Regions from separate parts of the Streptomyces sp. NPDC005017 genome, predicted to be linked through region 1. Evidence: riboswitches for the same ligand, from Rfam matches in the RefSeq annotation. Region 1 holds a riboswitch; the other holds the start of a gene.
The links. Region 1 has a riboswitch for glycine ahead of gcvT (glycine cleavage system aminomethyltransferase GcvT). Riboswitches for the same ligand answer to the same signal wherever they lie in the genome.

Region 1 (8,930 bases):
GACGATCGGGGCGACCAGGTTGGGCAGCAGTTCCTTGAAGAGGATGTAGAACCGCCCGGCGCCCAGCGATCGGGCGGCCTCGACGTACTCCCGCTCACGCAGGGAGAGGGTCTGGCCGCGCACCACGCGTCCGATGTAGGGCCACCCGAAGAAGCCGATGACCAGGATCATGACGAACAGACGGACGTTCGTGCCTTCCAGGCCCAGCATCTCGCTCGGCATGACGGAGACGAGCGCGATGATGAACAGCAGCTGCGGGAAGGCCAGCAGACCGTCCATCACCCGGCTGATCAGGGAGTCGACCCAGCCGCCGAAGAACCCGGCGAGAATACCCAGGACGGTACCGAGGACGACGGCGACGACCGCGGACAGGAAGCCGACGAGCAGCGAGATCCGGGCGCCGTAGACGATGCGCGCGAAGATGTCGCGGCCGCTCACCGGCTCGACGCCGAGCAGATGGTCGCCGCTGATGCCGCCCAGCGAGCCAGTGGGGGTGCCGAACAGCGGGTCGATCAGGTCCTCGTGGTGGGACTCGGGGTCCTGGCCCACGAGGCTGGTGATCAGGGGCGCGAGAACGGCGACCAGGATGAGCAGCAGGACCAGGGCACCGCCCGCGAGGGCGAGCTTGTCGCGCTTGAGACGCTCCCAGGCGATCCGGCCGAGGGAGCGGCCCTGTACGGCCTTCGCTCCGCCGCCTACTGCCGCGGCCTCTTCGACCGCGCTCGGGGCCGCTTCGGCGGTCGGCTCGTGCAATGGTGCCGTCATCTGGCAGGGACCCCTCTCAACCGGCGGTAGCCGGCCCGCACTTGCCGCTGTAGCGGCGTTGTCAGTCCGTCGTACATACAGGGGCGAACACCCGGGCGAACGCCCCTGGAGCGGGAGTCTTCAACGCTTTGGCGATCTGTTGCCAGACTTGACGATGAATGGATGCCTAAACGTGATGCTGTCCTGGGGAATCCGTTATCCGGACAGACGGTAACGCCCCTCGGACGAGGACGAGTTGGATTCAAACGGACAGATCGGTCGATATCTCTTCCGTCTACGCGCGCAGATGACTCGATGAAGCTTCAACTGGCTTGCACGGTGAGACAGTTCAGAAGATGCCCTGCGCCGGCGGGTATCCGTAGCCCGCGGCGGGCGCCGGAGCCGCGTGTGCCTCGCGGTCGTAGAACGGGCGGGCGTTGGACCGCATCCACATCGCGACGGGGCAGTACTCGTCGGACATCGCCACCGTCGACACGGGCAGCCCGTCGGGCACGGCGCCGATGGACTGGTGCATCATGGCGCGCACCGAGTCCACGGCCGACGGCGAGGTCTCGTACACGTCCAGGCCGATGGCGAGGTACGGTGCGCCCAGCGCCGGCTGCACCCAGGCGCGGCGCAGGGTGCGCACGGCCGGGGTGCGATGCGCGTTCTGCGCGAGGAGGGCGTAGAACTGCGGGATCTCGATACCGGGTTCGGCCAGCCGCAGCGGGCCGGCCGGCTGGCGGTCCAGACCCGTCGCGATCCGGCGCAGATCGAGCCAGGGCACACCGACGCCGCCGCCATGGGCGTGCGGGTTGAGCCAGAGGCCGTAGTGGTCGGGGTACAGGGTGCGGGCCACGTCGAGGGCGTCGACGACCTCGTAGCTGCGGTTCCAGCCGCTGGCCGAAAGCTCCTGGGCGGAGGTCACACAGGGCGCGTAGGAGTGGCCGCCGACGTGCATCGTGCCGTACTGGGCGTCCGGGGAACCCGCCTGGCCGTGCCAGAGCAGCATCCAGACCTGGCCGGAGACGGGCGTCGCGAGGGCACGCAGGAGCGCCTCGTAGGCGTCGTAACGCCCCGGGGTGACCTGGCGCAGCGTGTGCTCGACCGTGCCGGTCGCGGCGGTGCCGCTCGCGCTCACTGTGTTACGCCCCTTCTTCTTCTGACCGGGTTATGAAACCAGGTTATGCCGTCCGGGGGGAGGACCGGGGGAGAGCTCGGTGGGTTCCGTGATCCCCTACTTCTGGAAGAACGGGCGCACCCTCTGCCGCATCCAGTCCCCCACCGGGTCCTGCGCCACGTCCAGCAGGACCAGGTTCACCGGCCACGGGACGGGGGCCTGGGCCAGGGCCCGGCCCAGGGCCGCGGTGGGCGCCGCGAGCGGGTCGCCGTCCAGCTGTGCGAGTTCGACACCGACGAACAGCGCCGGGTCGGCCGTCTCGATCGCGGCCAGACAGCGGCGGGCCGTGCGCACGACCCCGGTGGCGTCGAACTCGGCGGAGGCGGCGGAGAGGAAGGCGACGGGGTCTTCCTGCCAGTCGGGTTCGTACAGGCGGACGCGGCCGCCGCTCGCCGGGCCGTCCAGCGGGGTGCGGCCGGAGCGGCAGAGCTCGGCGACGGCGGCCGGCGGGAGGGGCACGCCGACCACGCCGCCGGGGTTGAGCGCGATGCCGGCCTGCGGGGGCAGACCGCGGGCGAACTCCACGGCGGGGGCGACGGCGTACGACATGTTCGGGCCCGCGCCGAGGCGGAACTGCTCCTCGGAGGTGAAGACCGGGACGTAGGCCTGGCCCTCGATCTCCAGGGTGGGCAGGTCGAGCTCGCCGCTGTCCGGGCCGCCGCCGGACGGCAGCGGCACCCAGACGAAGCTGCGGCCGAGGACCTCGACGAGGCGGGCGCCGGCCGACGGCACGCCGAGGGAGGCGGAGAGCACCTCCTCCAGTTCGTTGCCGGGCCATCCGCCGTGTGGATGGGGGTGCGCCTGCGCCGGGAAGTCCATCTGCTGCCTACCGCCTGCCGTGAACCTGCTGTGGCTGAAAGGCTAACCCGTACGTGCGGCCCGCCCGTCGGCGTGCCCGGCCCATGGGAACGGGCAAGCTCCCACGGCCGGTCCGTCAGCCCGTGAACCCGATCCGGCGCAGGGTGTCCGCGGCGTCCCGGTCGAGCAGGACGGCCGAGCCGCAGCCGCCGGGCAGTGCGCCGCGCTCGACGCGGCGCAGCAGGCGCGCGGCGGCGCCGCGGTGGCGGCGGAAGGCGTAGCGCGAGACCCCGCGGCCGCGCTCGCGCTGGCCGGCCAGGGCCTGCTCGGGGGTGACGTCGAGGAGCAGCAGATGCAGGGTGCCGCCGCGGCGGCGGGCCTCGCGGGTGAGCCAGCCGCGCACCCAGGCCTGGGTGCCGCAGTCGTGCACGACGACGCCCCGGCCGGTACGCAGGGCGCGGCGCAGTCGGGCGTAGTGGGCGAGGCGGACGAGTGGGCGGTAGACGGCGTACGGCAGGAAGCGGGGGGCGCGGGCGTCGAAGCGGTCGCGGGTGTCCTGGGAGTCGATGCGGGTACCGGGCACGGTCCGCCGCATCAGGGTGGACTTGCCGCTGCCGGGCAGTCCGGTGATCACGACGAGGTCGGCGGGGCCGAAGAGCAGGGCGTGCGGGCTGCGGCCGGCGCGCTCGCGCAGGTCGCGGACGACGGGTGCGGAGTGCGCGGGGCAGGCGTCCGTGGCCGGGGCACCGGTCCGTGCGGGCAGCGCGAGGGCCGGGCTCGTGGCGTACGGCGTGGTCCTGTTCACCGTGATCGTCCTCCCCTGGGGCGGGTCACGAGACCCTTGCCCATCGAGTGTAAAGAGACGGTAATCCGGTGCGCCTCCGGATTTCGTGTGCGTAGTGCCACAGCCCGGTTACAGATGCGGCCTGCCCTGCTCGGCGGATGCGTGCAATGATGGGCGCGCCAACTGCATACCGGCCGTTTGAATCCGCGCGGGAGAGTCCCCAGCCCGTCTGGGGCGCCGAAGGAGCAAGTCCCTCCCTTGAATCTCTCAGGCCCCGTTACCGCGCGGGCGAGGCACATCTGAAAAGCGGGCCGCTGCCAGCAGTGGTCCCACCCAAGGTGCAAGCCATGTCCTTCCCCCGCGTCACTGTACGTATGTGTACGGGCGGTCATGGCGAACCTCTCAGGTTCCGATGACAGATGGGGAGGAATGACCTCGCCTGTCGTGTACTTGGGAGACGACCGACCGATGAGCAGTACCGAACTGCGCCTTACCGCGCTCGACGCCCTGCATCGCTCGCTGGGCGCGACGATGACCGACTTCGCCAGCTGGGACATGCCGCTGCGCTACGGCTCCGAGCGCGACGAGCACAACGCCGTGCGGACCAGGGCCGGACTCTTCGACCTCTCGCACATGGGCGAGATCACCGTGACCGGCCCGCAGGCCGGGGCCCTGCTGAACTTCGCGCTCGTCGGCAACATCGCCGCCGTGGGCGTGGGCCGGGCCCGCTACACGATGATCTGCCGGGCCGACGGCGGCATCCTGGACGACCTGATCGTCTACCGGCTGGGCGAGACCGAGTACATGGTCGTCGCCAACGCCTCCAACGCGCAGGTCGTGCTGGACGCGCTGACCGAGCGCGCGGCCGGCTTCGACGCGGAGGTCCGCGACGACCGTGACGCGTACGCGCTGATCGCCGTCCAGGGCCCGGAGTCCCCCGGCATCCTGAAGTCGCTGACGGACGCCGACCTGGACGGCCTGAAGTACTACGCGGGTCTGCCCGGCACGGTCGCGGGCGTCCCGGCGCTGATCGCGCGCACCGGCTACACCGGCGAGGACGGCTTCGAGCTGTTCGTGAAGCCGGAGCACGCCGTGGCGCTGTGGCAGGCGCTGACCGAGGCGGGCGCGGGGGTCGGCCTGATCCCGTGCGGCCTGTCCTGCCGCGACACACTGCGCCTGGAGGCGGGCATGCCGCTGTACGGGCACGAGCTGACCACCTCGCTCACCCCCTTCGACGCCGGGCTCGGCCGTGTGGTCAAGTTCGAGAAGGAGGGCGACTTCGTCGGCCGCGAGGCGCTCACCGAGGCCGCCGCGCGCGCCGAGCAGAACCCGCCGCGGGTGCTGGTCGGTCTGGTCGCCGAGGGCCGCCGGGTGCCGCGCGCCGGTTTCGCCGTGGTCGCGGGCGGTGAGGTGATCGGCGAGGTCACCTCCGGCGCTCCCTCCCCCACGCTGGGCAAGCCGATCGCCATGGCGTACGTCGACGCGGCGCACGCGGCACCGGGCACCGCGGGTGTCGGCGTGGACATCCGGGGCAGCCACGAGCCGTACGAGGTCGTGGCGCTGCCCTTCTACAAGCGTCAGAAGTGACAGTTTCGTAGCACCGCCGCGATGGCGTCGGGCACGTTCGCGCTGCTCACGCACGCCCCGGGCGGTCCCCCTGCATCAGCATCACCTCGCGTACAGGAGAATTCAGGCCATGAGCAACCCCCAGCAGCTGCGCTACAGCAAGGAGCACGAGTGGCTGTCGGCCGCCGAGGACGGCGTGTCGACGGTCGGCATCACGGAGCACGCGGCGAACGCCCTCGGCGACGTCGTCTACGTCCAGCTCCCGGAGGTCGGTGACACGGTGACCGCGGGTGAGAGCTGCGGTGAGCTGGAGTCGACCAAGTCGGTCAGCGAGCTCTACTCGCCGGTCAGCGGTGAGATCACCGCCGTCAACCAGGACGTCGTGGACGACCCGGCGCTGGTGAACTCCGCTCCGTTCGAGGGCGGCTGGCTGTTCAAGGTCCGTGTCGCGGGCGAGCAGGACGACCTGCTCTCCTCCGACGAGTACTCCGCCTACATCGCCGGCTGAGGAGTCGCATGTCCTCCCTGAACACCCCCCTGCACGAGCTCGACCCGGAGGTCGCCGCGGCGATCGACGCCGAGCTGGTGCGTCAGCAGTCCACGCTCGAGATGATCGCGTCGGAGAACTTCGCTCCGCTCGCCGTCATGGAGGCGCAGGGCTCGGTGCTGACGAACAAGTACGCCGAGGGCTACCCGGGCCGCCGCTACTACGGCGGCTGCGAGCACGTCGACGTCACCGAGCAGATCGCGATCGACCGGATCAAGGACCTGTTCGGCGCCGAGTACGCCAACGTCCAGCCGCACTCGGGTGCCTCCGCGAACCAGGCCGCGCTGTTCGCGATGGCCAAGCCGGGCGACACGATCCTCGGTCTGGACCTGGCGCACGGCGGTCACCTGACCCACGGCATGCGCCTGAACTTCTCGGGCAAGCAGTTCGACGTGGTCGCGTACCACGTGGACGACGCGGGTCTCGTGGACATGGCCGAGGTCGAGCGGCTCGCCAAGGAGCACCGCCCGAAGGTGATCATCGCGGGCTGGTCGGCGTACCCGCGCCAGCTGGACTTCGCGGAGTTCCGCCGGATCGCCGACGAGGTCGAGGCGTTCCTCTGGGTCGACATGGCGCACTTCGCGGGCCTGGTGGCCGCGGGCCTGCACCCGAACCCGGTCGAGCACGCGCACGTGGTGACCTCCACGACGCACAAGACGCTCGGCGGCCCGCGCGGCGGCATCATCCTGGCGAAGAAGGAGTTCGCCAAGAAGCTGAACTCCTCGGTGTTCCCGGGCTTCCAGGGCGGTCCCCTGGAGCACGTGATCGCGGCCAAGGCGGTGTCCTTCAAGGTCGCCGCGGGCGAGGAGTTCAAGGAGCGCCAGCGGCGTACGGTGGACGGTGCCCGTATCCTCGCCGAGCGGCTGACGGCCCCCGACGCCCGTGAGGCGGGGGTGAACGTGCTGTCCGGCGGTACGGACGTGCACCTGATCCTGGTCGACCTGCGCGAGTCGGAGCTCGACGGCCAGCAGGCCGAGGACCGGCTCCACGAGGTCGGCATCACGGTCAACCGCAACGCCGTCCCCAACGACCCGCGGCCGCCGATGGTGACCTCCGGTCTGCGGATCGGCACGCCCGCCCTCGCCACCCGCGGCTTCACGGCCGAGGACTTCGCCGAGGTCGCGGACGTGATCGCGCTGGCGCTGAAGCCGTCCTACGACGCGGAGGCGCTCAAGGCCCGGGTGACGGCTCTCGCCGACAAGCACCCGCTGTACCCCGGCCTGAACAAGTAAGTCCCCGGCGGGGGCACCCGGCGATCCCGGGTGCCCTGCCACCCCGTACTGAGGAGTTTCCGTGGCCATCTCGGTCTTCGACCTGTTCTCGATCGGCATCGGCCCGTCCAGCTCCCACACGGTCGGCCCGATGCGCGCCGCGCGGATGTTCGCGCGCCGGCTGCGCAACGAGGACCTGCTGCCCGCGGTCGCCTCCGTCCGCTGCGAGCTGTACGGCTCCCTCGGCGCGACCGGCCACGGCCACGGCACCCCGAAGGCGGTGCTGCTCGGCCTGGAGGGCGACTCCCCGCGCACGGTGGACGTGGAGACCGCCGACGAGCGGGTGGAGTCGATCAGGTCGCGGGGCCGGCTGAACCTGCTCGGCGAGCACGACATCGCCTTCGACTTCGACCGCGACCTGAAGCTCCACCGGCGCAAGGCCCTGCCGTACCACGCCAACGGCATGACGATCTGGGCGTACGACGCCTCGGGCGCCGAGCTGCTCTCCAAGACCTACTACTCGGTCGGCGGCGGCTTCGTCGTGGACGAGGACGCGGTCGGAGCGGACCGGATCAAGCTCGACGACACGGTCCTGAAGTACCCCTTCCGCACGGGTGACGAGCTGCTGCGCCTGACGAAGGAGACCGGTCTGTCGATCTCCGCGCTGATGCTGGAGAACGAGCGGGCCTGGCGGAGCGAGGAGGAGATCCGTGAGGGGCTCCTCGACATCTGGCGCGTGATGCAGGCCTGTGTGTCGCGCGGCATGGCCCGCGAGGGCATCCTGCCGGGCGGTCTGAAGGTGAAGCGCCGGGCCGCGACGACCGCGCGCAAGCTGCGTTCCGAGGGCGACCCGCTGGCGCTGTCGATGGAGTGGATCACGCTCTACGCGATGGCGGTGAACGAGGAGAACGCGGCGGGCGGCCGGGTGGTCACCGCCCCGACGAACGGCGCGGCCGGCATCATCCCCGCCGTCCTGCACTACTACATCAACTTCGTGCCGGGCGCCGACGAGGACGGTGTGGTCCGCTTCCTCCTCGCCGCCGGCGCCATCGGCATGCTCTTCAAGGAGAACGCCTCCATCTCCGGCGCCGAGGTCGGCTGCCAGGGCGAGGTCGGCTCCGCCTGCTCCATGGCCGCGGGCGCCCTCGCCGAGGTCCTCGGCGGCAGCCCCGAGCAGGTCGAGAACGCCGCCGAGATCGGCATGGAGCACAACCTCGGCCTGACCTGCGACCCGGTCGGCGGCCTGGTGCAGATCCCCTGCATCGAGCGCAACGGCATGGCCGCGGTCAAGGCGGTCACCGCCGCCCGCATGGCCATGCGCGGCGACGGCTCCCACAAGGTCTCCCTGGACAAGGTCATCAAGACCATGAAGGACACCGGCGCGGACATGTCGGTGAAGTACAAGGAGACCGCCCGGGGCGGCCTGGCGGTGAACATCATCGAGTGCTGAGAGCGGCCGGTGGCCGGTGCGGGCGCACCGGCCACCGGGACCTCTCTCAGCCCCTGAACTCCGGTGTGCGCTCCGGGGACGCCTCCGTCAGGGCCTTGCGTACGGCCTCCACGCCGGCGCGCAGGCCGTAGACCGGGGTGGCGGGCTGCTGGCGCCAGGAGTCGTCCAGGCCGCCCGCGTCGACGGTGTCGAAGCCGAGTTCCTCGACCAGGGCGCGGACGGTGGCCTTGGCGGCGGCGTCGTCGCCCGCTACGGGTACGGCGATGCGGTCGGGGTCGCCGGCCGGACGCGGGCGGTCGATGAGGTCCTCGGCGTAGGTGCCGTTGAAGACCTTGATCACCGGGTGGCCGAGATGGCGTTCCGTCCAGCGGCTCTCCGTCAGGCCCTCGTCCTCGATGCCGGCGATCCGGCCGTCGCGTTCGCGCGGGTAGTAGTTGCCGGTGTCGATCACGGCGACGCCCTCGGCCGCCTTCGCGAACAGGTTCCGCGGCAGGTCCGGGACCGCCTTCAGCGGGACCGTCACGACGACGACCTCCGCGTCCCGGGCCGCGTCCTCGACGCGGACGGGGGTCGCGCCCGTCTCCTGCGCGAGGGCCGTGAGGCTCTGCGGGCCACGGGAGTTGGCCACCGCGACCTCGTGGCCGAGGGCG
Region 2 (8,930 bases), on a different contig from region 1:
ATCGGTAAGTACCGGCTCGTCTTCTACGCGAGCCGCCAGGGCATCTGACCCGCTCCGGACCCAGGTCCGGGGGATCCCCAGGGAAGGTCCATGCTTCAAACACCGAGCGGCGGTGCCGGGAGTGGCACCGCCGCGGCGGACAGTGGACTGATGAGCATCGGCACGGTGCTGAACGCGCTGCGCGACGAGTTCCCCGAAGTCACCATCTCCAAGATTCGTTTCCTGGAGTCGGAGGGGCTCATCGAACCGCAGCGCACCCCTTCGGGGTACCGCAAGTTCAGCGTGAGTGACGTCGAGCGTCTCGGTCATGTGCTGCGGATGCAGCGGGACCACTATCTGCCGCTCAAGGTGATCCGCGAGTATCTCGAAGCTGTCGCGCGCGGCGAGGACGTGCGGCTTCCGGCCGTCGGCCGTCAGCGCGACGGCGAGGCCCCGCCGGAGCCGGCGGAGGGTCCCACGGCGGCCCGGATCGGGCGTGCGGAGCTGCTCGCCGCGGCCGGGATCGAGGAGTCCGAGCTGGTGGAGTGGGAGTCCTACGGGCTGATCACACCGCTGCCGGAGGGCGTGTACGACGCCGAGACGGTGACTGTGGCGACCCTGGTGGCCGAGCTGGGGCGGTTCGGGATCGAGCCGCGGCACCTGCGGGTGATGAAGGCGGCCGCCGACCGTGAGGCCGGGCTGGTGGACCAGGTGGTGGCTCCGCTCAGGCGGCACCGCAATCCGCAGACCAGGGCCCATGCGGAGGCTCGTACGAAGGAGCTCGCCGGGCTCACGGTGAGGCTGCATTCGGCACTGGTGCAGACGGCGCTCGGGGTGCGCCTGCCCTGAGACGCGGCCGCGCCGCCGGGACCGTAGAGGGGGTCCGTCCCGACGCGGTCGGGCGTGTGCTCGTGGTGCCGCCCGGTGACCGGGCGGAGCTGACTCGTGGTTCGAGTGGTGACGAACCAGGCGGGCCGCCGGGCCGAGTGCCGACGGACCGAACGTGGGGTCCGAGGCCCGGAAGGCGTCGGCTCGGAAGGGCGTTTCCCCGGGCCGGCCGCGGAGTTGATCATCGGGCGGCTCCGGGCTGGTGGGTGACCGGATCGGCCGCCCTCGCGACGCCCCACGCCCCGCGGGAACGGCCTCCTGTGCCGGGCCCGACTACCCAAACGTCCCGGGCACGGCCTAGGGTTACTGTGTGAACGAGCTCGATGTCGTAGGTGTCCGGGTCGAAATGCCCTCCAACCAACCGATCGTGCTCCTGCGCGAAGTGGGAGGCGACCGCTACCTCCCCATCTGGATCGGGCCGGGGGAGGCGACGGCCATCGCCTTCGCGCAGCAGGGCATGGCCCCCGCGCGGCCGCTCACTCACGACCTGTTCAAGGACGTGCTGGAGGCCGTCGGCCAGGAGCTCACCGAAGTGCGCATCACGGACCTGCGTGAAGGCGTCTTCTACGCCGAGCTGGTCTTCGCCAGCGGCGTCGAGGTGAGCGCCAGGCCGTCCGACGCCATAGCGCTGGCCCTGCGCACCGGGACGCCGATCTACGGGAGTGACGGGGTGCTGGACGACGCGGGGATCGCGATCCCGGACGAGCAGGAGGACGAGGTGGAGAAGTTCCGCGAGTTCCTCGACCAGATCTCGCCCGAGGACTTCGGCACCAGCAGCCAGTGAGCCGCGGTCGGGCCGGCCCGGCGGAGGAGATCCGCGGGGCTCGCCGGGCCGTCCTGGGACACCGCCGTCTCGGCACATGCCAGCGGCGATTGAGAGCGTCCTGCGGCCTCCCGCGAGTGCATTCGGCTAGCCTTTCCCCGCGGTGGGGCACGGGAAACCACTCCTGGGGTGATTATCACTCGGCGTGCCGAGTGTGGCGATCGTTGACGCACCCTTGGTGACTGCCTACCGTCGAGAGGGCAGGTCAAGGACGGAGGTCGGCGTGAGAAGCAGCGGCGACGGTACGGCTGGGGGTGCCCCCGGACGCGGTCTGGGGGAGAGCGGCCCGTACCCTCCCCAGGGCTCTCGGCTGCACTCCAGCCGCGGATGTCCCGATTACGACAGCGCGTCCGGTCATACCGCTCAGCGGCCCACGGCCGTGCCCGACGGCGGGGCGGCGCAGGGGGCGGCCGAGGAGGTCGGCTACCGGGGCCCGACGGCCTGTGCGGCCGCCGGCATCACCTACCGCCAACTGGACTACTGGGCGCGCACCGGACTGGTCGAGCCCAGCGTGCGGCCCGCTTACGGGTCGGGGACGCAGCGGCTGTACAGCTTCCGGGACGTCGTCGTCCTGAAGATCGTCAAGCGGTTCCTGGACACCGGGGTCTCGCTCCAGAACATCCGCAGCGCCGTCCGGCATCTGCGTGAGCGCGGGTTCCGCGATCTGGAGCGCATGACGCTGATGAGCGACGGCGCCACCGTCTACGAGTGCACCTCGCCCGACGAGGTGCACGCCCTGTTGCAGGGCGGCCAGGGCGTTTTCGGGATCGCCGTCGGCGTGGTCTGGCGGGACGTCGAGAGCGCGCTGTCCCAGCTTCACGGTGAACGCATCGACACCGGGGAGACGCTCGTCGGGCACAACCCGGCGGACGAACTGGCCCGGCGGCGCAACAAGGCGGTCTAGCCCGCTGCCGGAACACCGGGTTCCGGCAGCGCCCGAGGTGAGACTCTCCGCCCTGGGCCGGGGCATTGTCAGTGGTGTGGTGCAGCATCGGAGATGTGAGAACCGCGCCCACGATCCTGCATCTCGACATGGATGCCTTCTTCGCCTCGGTGGAGCAGGCGTCCAAGCCGAGCCTGCGCGGGAAGGCCGTGATCGTGGGCGGGCTCGGGCCGCGCGGGGTGGTGGCGACCTGCTCGTACGAGGCCCGGGTGTTCGGGGTGCACTCGGCGATGCCGATGGCCCAGGCGCGGCGGCTGGCACCCAACGCCGCGTATCTGGCGCCGAGGTTCGCGCTGTACCGGGCGGTCAGCGAGCAGGTGATGACGCTGCTGCGGGCGCTGTCGCCGCTGGTGGAGCCGCTGAGCCTGGACGAGGCGTTCGTGGACCTGGAGGCCGGTGAGGCGGCCTGGGACGCCGGTTCGGCACGGCTGAGCGGGGCCAAGCTGCGCGCGGACATACGGGCCGTCACCGGGCTCACGGGCTCGGTCGGGCTGGCGGCCTCCAAGATGCTGGCGAAGATCGCCTCCGAGCAGGCCAAACCGGACGGGCTGGTGCTGATCGAGCCGGGCACCGAGCGGGCGCTGCTCGGGCCGATGTCCGTGCGGACCCTGCCCGGGGTGGGGCCCGCGACGGGCGACCACCTGAGACGGGCGGGCATCCACACGGTCGAGGAGCTGGCCGAGGCCGGTGAGGACGAGCTGGTGCGACTGGTCGGCAGGGCGCACGGGCACGCGCTCTACGCGATGGCGCTCGCGCGCGACGAGCGGTCCGTGGTGGCCGAGCGGGAGACCAAGTCGGTGTCCGTCGAGGACACCTACGACGTGGACATCCACGACCGGGTGCGGGTCGGGCTGGAGGTGCAGCGGCTGGCCGACCGCTGCGTACGGCGGCTGCGGGGGGCCGGGCTGTCCGGGCGGACGATCCAGCTCAAGGTACGGCGCTACGACTTCTCGACCCTGACCCGCTCCGAGACGCTGCGGGGGCCCACCGACGACCCGGTGGTGGTGCGGGAGGCCGCGCTGCGGCTGCTGGAGGCCGTCGACACCACGGGTGGGGTGCGGCTGCTCGGGGTCGGGGTGAGCGGCCTGGCCGACTTCACCCAGGAGGACCTGTTCGCGCAGGCCGCGGGGGAGGCGGTGCAGGTGGCCGAGGACGAGTCTCGCGAGGAGCGGTCGAAGGAGGACGCCGAGGAGCCCCAGGAGCGGCGGTGGGCACCGGGGCGCGACGTCCACCACGCCGAGCACGGGCACGGGTGGGTGCAGGGCAGTGGTCTGGGGCGGGTCACGGTGCGGTTCGAGACGCCGACGTCGGAGGTGGGGCGGGTGCGGACGTTCAGGGTCGAGGACCCTGCTCTTTCTGTGGCGGAACCGTTGCCGCTGGTGCGGGGCCCTGCCGGGCGGGGTGCCTGGTCGTAGTGGTCGACGGGTGTGCGGCTCGGCGCGGAGGGGTTTGGCTGCGGGCCGTTCGTGGCTGGTCGCGCAGTTCCCGCGCCCCTCAGGGGTGGTGGAGGGTGGGTGGGGCGATTCGGACTTCGGCTGCGGGCAGTGGGTGGCTGTCGCGCAGTTCCCCGCACCCCTTGAGAAGGCGTGGTCAGGGGCCCCGGGGCTTGTTTGGTGGGGGAGGGGTGGGTTAGCGGGGGTCTTCCTTGCCTGCGATGTTTCCGAAGTCGCGGTCGGGGAGCGGGGGAGGCGGTGCCACGTCCAGGCCGTAGTGGTGGTAGAGCTGGAGTTCCTGTTCGGGGGAGAGGTGGCGGCCCACCCCGAAGTCGGGTGCGTCCTTGATCAGGGCTCGCTCGAAGGGGACGTGGAGTGTGCCCTCGATCAGTTCGCTGGGCTCCAGGGGGACGAAGGCGTCCCTGGAGAAGAGGCCGGTGCGTATCGCCGCCCATTCCGGCACGCCGGTCGCGTCGTCGAGGTACACCTCGTCGATCGTGCCGATCTTCGTGCCGTTGCGGTCGAACGCCTTGCGGCCGATCAGGTTGCGCGGATCGATGTCGGTCTGCACGAGCCCTCCACTTGGTCGGCACTCATCCGTAAGCACTACGAAAGAGCACATTGGTGAGCCCGGCCACTCGAAGGCCCGCTCGGGAACCGCGCTGGTAGGCTTGCAGAGGCTGCTGACCCCGTGCGGGAGAGTCCTCCGGTAGTTGTCGGAGGCGCCGAAGGAGCAAATCCTCCCCGGAATCTCTCAGGCCCACGTACCGCACGGACGAGGTCACTCTGGAAAGCAGGGCGGGTGTTCACGGTCCGCTCTCACCGACGGTGAAAGCCGGGTGCCCTCCGGGCGTCCGGTGAAGCTCTCAGGTTGAGATGACAGAGGGGGAGGCCGTCGGGGTACCAGCGCCGTGGTGCCCCTCGAAGGTCGCGTCAGACCAGGAGGCCTCCGCAATGACCGCCCAGCGCACGCCGCTCTCCGAGCTCGAACAGGGCATCCCCTTCGAGCAGCGCCACATCGGGCCCGACCAGGAGGCGCGGGCCAAGATGCTCGCGCACGTCGGTTACGGCTCCCTCGACGAGCTCACCGCCGCCGCGGTACCCGATGTGATCAAGAACGCCGATGCCCTGGACCTGCCGGGCGCGCGGACCGAGGCCGAGGTGCTCGCCGAGCTGCGCTCGCTGGCCGACCGCAACCAGGTCCTCGGTTCCATGATCGGTCTGGGCTACTACGGCACCTTCACGCCGCCGGTCATCCTGCGCAACGTCATGGAGAACCCGGCCTGGTACACGGCGTACACCCCGTACCAGCCGGAGATCTCGCAGGGCCGCCTCGAGGCGCTGCTGAACTTCCAGACCATGGTCGCCGAGCTGACCGGCCTGCCCACCTCCGGCGCCTCCCTGCTGGACGAGGGCACCGCGGCCGCCGAGGCCATGGCGCTGTCCCGGCGCATGGGCAAGAACAAGAAGGGCCTCTTCCTGATCGACGCGGACGCGCTGCCGCAGACGATCGCCGTGATCGAGACCCGCGCCGAGCCGACCGGTGTCGAGGTCGTCGTCGCCGACCTGAGCGAGGGCATCCCGGCCGAGATCGCCGGGCGCGAGATCAACGGTGTGCTGGTCCAGTACCCCGGCGCCTCCGGTGCCGTGCGGGACATCAAGCCGGTCATCGACCAGGCCCATGAGCTCGGCGCGCTGGTGACCGTCGCCGCCGACCTGCTCGCGCTGACGCTGCTGAGGTCGCCGGGCGAGCTGGGCGCGGACATCGCGATCGGCACGACCCAGCGCTTCGGTGTGCCGATGGGCTTCGGCGGACCGCACGCCGGTTACATGGCCGTGCACGAGAAGTTCGCGCGCAGCCTGCCCGGCCGCCTCGTCGGCGTGTCCGTGGACGCGGACGGGAACAAGGCGTACCGGCTGGCCCTGCAGACGCGTGAGCAGCACATCCGCCGCGAGAAGGCCACCAGCAACATCTGCACCGCCCAGGTGCTCCTCGCCGTGATGGCCGGCATGTACGCCGTCTACCACGGCCCCGAGGGGCTGAAGGGCATCGCGCGGCGCACCCAGCGCTACGCGACGATCCTCGCCGCGGGCCTGGCCGGCGGCGGTGTCGAGCTGGTGCACGGCGCGTTCTTCGACACGGTCACCGCGCGCGTGCCCGGCCGTGCCGCCGAGGTCGTCGCCGCCGCGCGGGCGAACGGTGTCAACCTGCACCTCGTCGACGCCGACCAGGTGTCGCTCTCCTGCGACGAGACGACCACGCGCGAGCAGCTCGCCGCGGTCTGGGCGGCCTTCGGCGTCGAGGGCGACGTGGCGGCGCTGGACGCTGCCACCGAGGACGCGCTGCCGGCCGCGCTGCTGCGCACCGACGACTACCTCACCCACCCCGTCTTCCACCAGCACCGTTCCGAGACGGCGATGCTGCGCTACCTGCGCAGGCTGTCCGACCGTGACTACGCGCTGGACCGCGGCATGATCCCGCTGGGCTCCTGCACCATGAAGCTCAACGCGACCACCGAGATGGAGCCGGTCACCTGGCCCGAGTTCGGCCAGCTGCACCCCTTCGCGCCCGAGGAGCAGGCCGAGGGCTACCTCACGCTCATCCACGAGCTGGAGGACCGCCTCGCCGAGGTCACCGGCTACGACAAGGTCAGCCTCCAGCCCAACGCGGGCTCGCAGGGTGAGCTGGCCGGTCTGCTCGCCGTCCGCGGGTACCACCGCGCCAACGGCGACGAGCAGCGGACCATCTGCCTGATCCCGTCCTCCGCGCACGGCACCAACGCCGCCAGCGCGGTGATGGCCGGCATGAAGGTCGTCGTCGTGAAGACCGCCGAGGACGGCGAGATCGACGTCGAGGACCTGCGGGCGAAGATCGAGCAGTACCGCGACGAGCTGTCGGTGCTGATGATCACCTACCCGTCGACGCACGGTGTGTTCGAGGAGCACGTCGCCGACATCTGCGCCCAGGTGCACGAGGCCGGCGGCCAGGTGTACGTGGACGGCGCCAACCTCAACGCCCTGGTGGGCCTGGCCAAGCCGGGTCACTTCGGCGGCGACGTCTCGCACCTCAACCTGCACAAGACGTTCTGCATCCCGCACGGCGGCGGTGGCCCGGGCGTCGGTCCGGTGGCCGTCCGGTCCCACCTCGCGCCGTACCTGCCCAACCACCCGCTCCAGCCGTCCGCCGGCCCGGAGACGGGCGTCGGGCCGATCTCGGCCGCGCCGTGGGGTTCCGCGGGCATCCTGCCGATCTCGTGGGCGTACGTCCGGCTCATGGGCGGCGAGGGCCTGAAACGGGCCACGCAGGTGGCCGTGCTCTCCGCGAACTACATCGCCAAGCGCCTGGAGCCGCACTACCCGGTGCTGTACACCGGCCCCGGCGGGCTCGTGGCGCACGAGTGCATCATCGACCTGCGGCCGCTGACCAAGGCGACCGGCGTGAGCGTGGACGACGTCGCCAAGCGGCTCATCGACTACGGCTTCCACGCGCCGACCATGTCCTTCCCGGTGGCCGGCACGCTGATGATCGAGCCGACCGAGTCCGAGGACATCATCGAGCTGGACCGGTTCTGCGACGCGATGATCGCCATCCGCGCGGAGATCGAGAAGGTCGGCGCGGGCGAGTGGCCGGCCGAGGACAACCCGCTGTTCAACGCCCCGCACACCGCGGGCGCGCTGGGCGGGGAGTGGACGCACGCGTACTCCCGCGAGGAGGCCGTGTTCCCGGCCGGCGTGTCGGTGGCCGACAAGTACTGGCCGCCGGTGCGCCGGATCGACCAGGCGTTCGGTGACCGGAACCTGGTGTGCTCCTGCCCGCCGTTGGACGCGTACGAGGACTGACGGCCGGTGGTCCGGGGCCTGAGGCCCTGAGATCGGTCACGGAGAGGCCCTGCCCCCTCGGGGGTGGGGCCTCTCGGCGTACGGGGCCGACGCCGCATGTCGACGAAGCGACCCGAGGGCCGTGCGGGCGCCGGAGGTCAGGTGCGGTCGATGTGTACGTTTGTCGACTTCACCCGGGCCGTGGCCTCCATGCCCACCTCCAGGCCGAGTTCCTCCACGGCCTCGCGGGTCAGCAGGGAGACCAGCCGGTGCGGGCCCGCCTGGATCTCGACCTGGGCGGCGACATCGCCGAGCTTGATCGCGGTGACGATGCCGGGGAAGGCGTTGCGGGCCGAGGTGTACGGCGGTTCGTCGCCCTCGGCGGCGGGCGACGCCTTGGCCAGCTCGACGGAGAACGCGGCAAGGTCGCGGCCCTCGATGACACGGCGGCCGCTGTCGTCGCGACGGGTGGCCACGCGGCCGGCGTCGGCCCAGCGGCGGGCGGTGTCGGGGCTCACGCCGAGCAGCCGGGCGGCCTGTCCGATGGTGTAGGACTGCATGCCCGTCACCCTAGGAGGTCGCCCGTGGGTGATCGACTCCGGCTCGCCTCGAGCCTGGACTCGGCCGGTCGTTCGGCCTGCTCGCGTCCCTTGCCCATGTCCGAGAGCCCCTCCAGCATCCAGCCCTGCAGGCGGCTGGGCGTACGGTTCCGCCATCACGCGACGGCGCGACCAGCGTAAGCGGAGAGTGATCTACGGGTCTGTGGTTGGGTATCAGGCTTCCGTCGAAAACCGGGTGCTCAGGTGAGGGCGAGGGGGCCGGGTGCGGGACCGGACGCACGGGGGAGTGCGCGGCGGTCGGAGACTGAGCATCACCGTCCTCCGCGGCGGCAGCGGCTGCCGACGTGAGGGGGTGCGGCGCGTGGGGGCCGCCGTGAGAGCGGCCTGCGGGGCCGTAAGAGGGGCGTCAAAGGCGGGTGGCGGGGGCCGTAGGAGAGGCGCCGACGGCGGTGGTTTCGGGCCGTGGAGGCGGTTCGCTCGGAGCG

Region 2: linked by a shared signal. The riboswitch ahead of gcvP (aminomethyl-transferring glycine dehydrogenase) and the one ahead of gcvT (glycine cleavage system aminomethyltransferase GcvT) in region 1 are both predicted to bind glycine.

What each region holds. Positions count from the first base shown of each region.
Region 1 is NZ_JBIALD010000029.1:67,844-76,773, forward strand. It holds gene ACFYR0_RS32145 (ABC transporter permease) at 1-765, opposite strand, end outside; gene ACFYR0_RS32150 (enhanced serine sensitivity protein SseB C-terminal domain-containing protein) at 1,094-1,885, opposite strand; gene ACFYR0_RS32155 (enhanced serine sensitivity protein SseB) at 1,982-2,743, opposite strand; gene ACFYR0_RS32160 (AAA family ATPase) at 2,859-3,533, opposite strand; glycine riboswitch at 3,706-3,799, shown strand; gene gcvT (glycine cleavage system aminomethyltransferase GcvT) at 3,975-5,093, shown strand; gene gcvH (glycine cleavage system protein GcvH) at 5,203-5,580, shown strand; gene glyA (serine hydroxymethyltransferase) at 5,589-6,851, shown strand; gene ACFYR0_RS32180 (L-serine ammonia-lyase) at 6,913-8,280, shown strand; gene ACFYR0_RS32185 (NADPH-dependent F420 reductase) at 8,327-8,930, opposite strand, start outside.
Region 2 is NZ_JBIALD010000003.1:6,628-15,557, forward strand. It holds gene ACFYR0_RS05005 (FHA domain-containing protein) at 1-48, shown strand, start outside; gene ACFYR0_RS05010 (MerR family transcriptional regulator) at 91-828, shown strand; gene ACFYR0_RS05015 (bifunctional nuclease family protein) at 1,178-1,651, shown strand; gene ACFYR0_RS05020 (MerR family transcriptional regulator) at 1,914-2,594, shown strand; gene ACFYR0_RS05025 (DNA polymerase IV) at 2,690-4,048, shown strand; gene ACFYR0_RS05030 (PRC-barrel domain-containing protein) at 4,263-4,637, opposite strand; glycine riboswitch at 4,751-4,846, shown strand; gene gcvP (aminomethyl-transferring glycine dehydrogenase) at 5,021-7,906, shown strand; gene ACFYR0_RS05040 (molybdopterin-binding protein) at 8,044-8,445, opposite strand; gene ACFYR0_RS05045 (hypothetical protein) at 8,908-8,930, shown strand, end outside.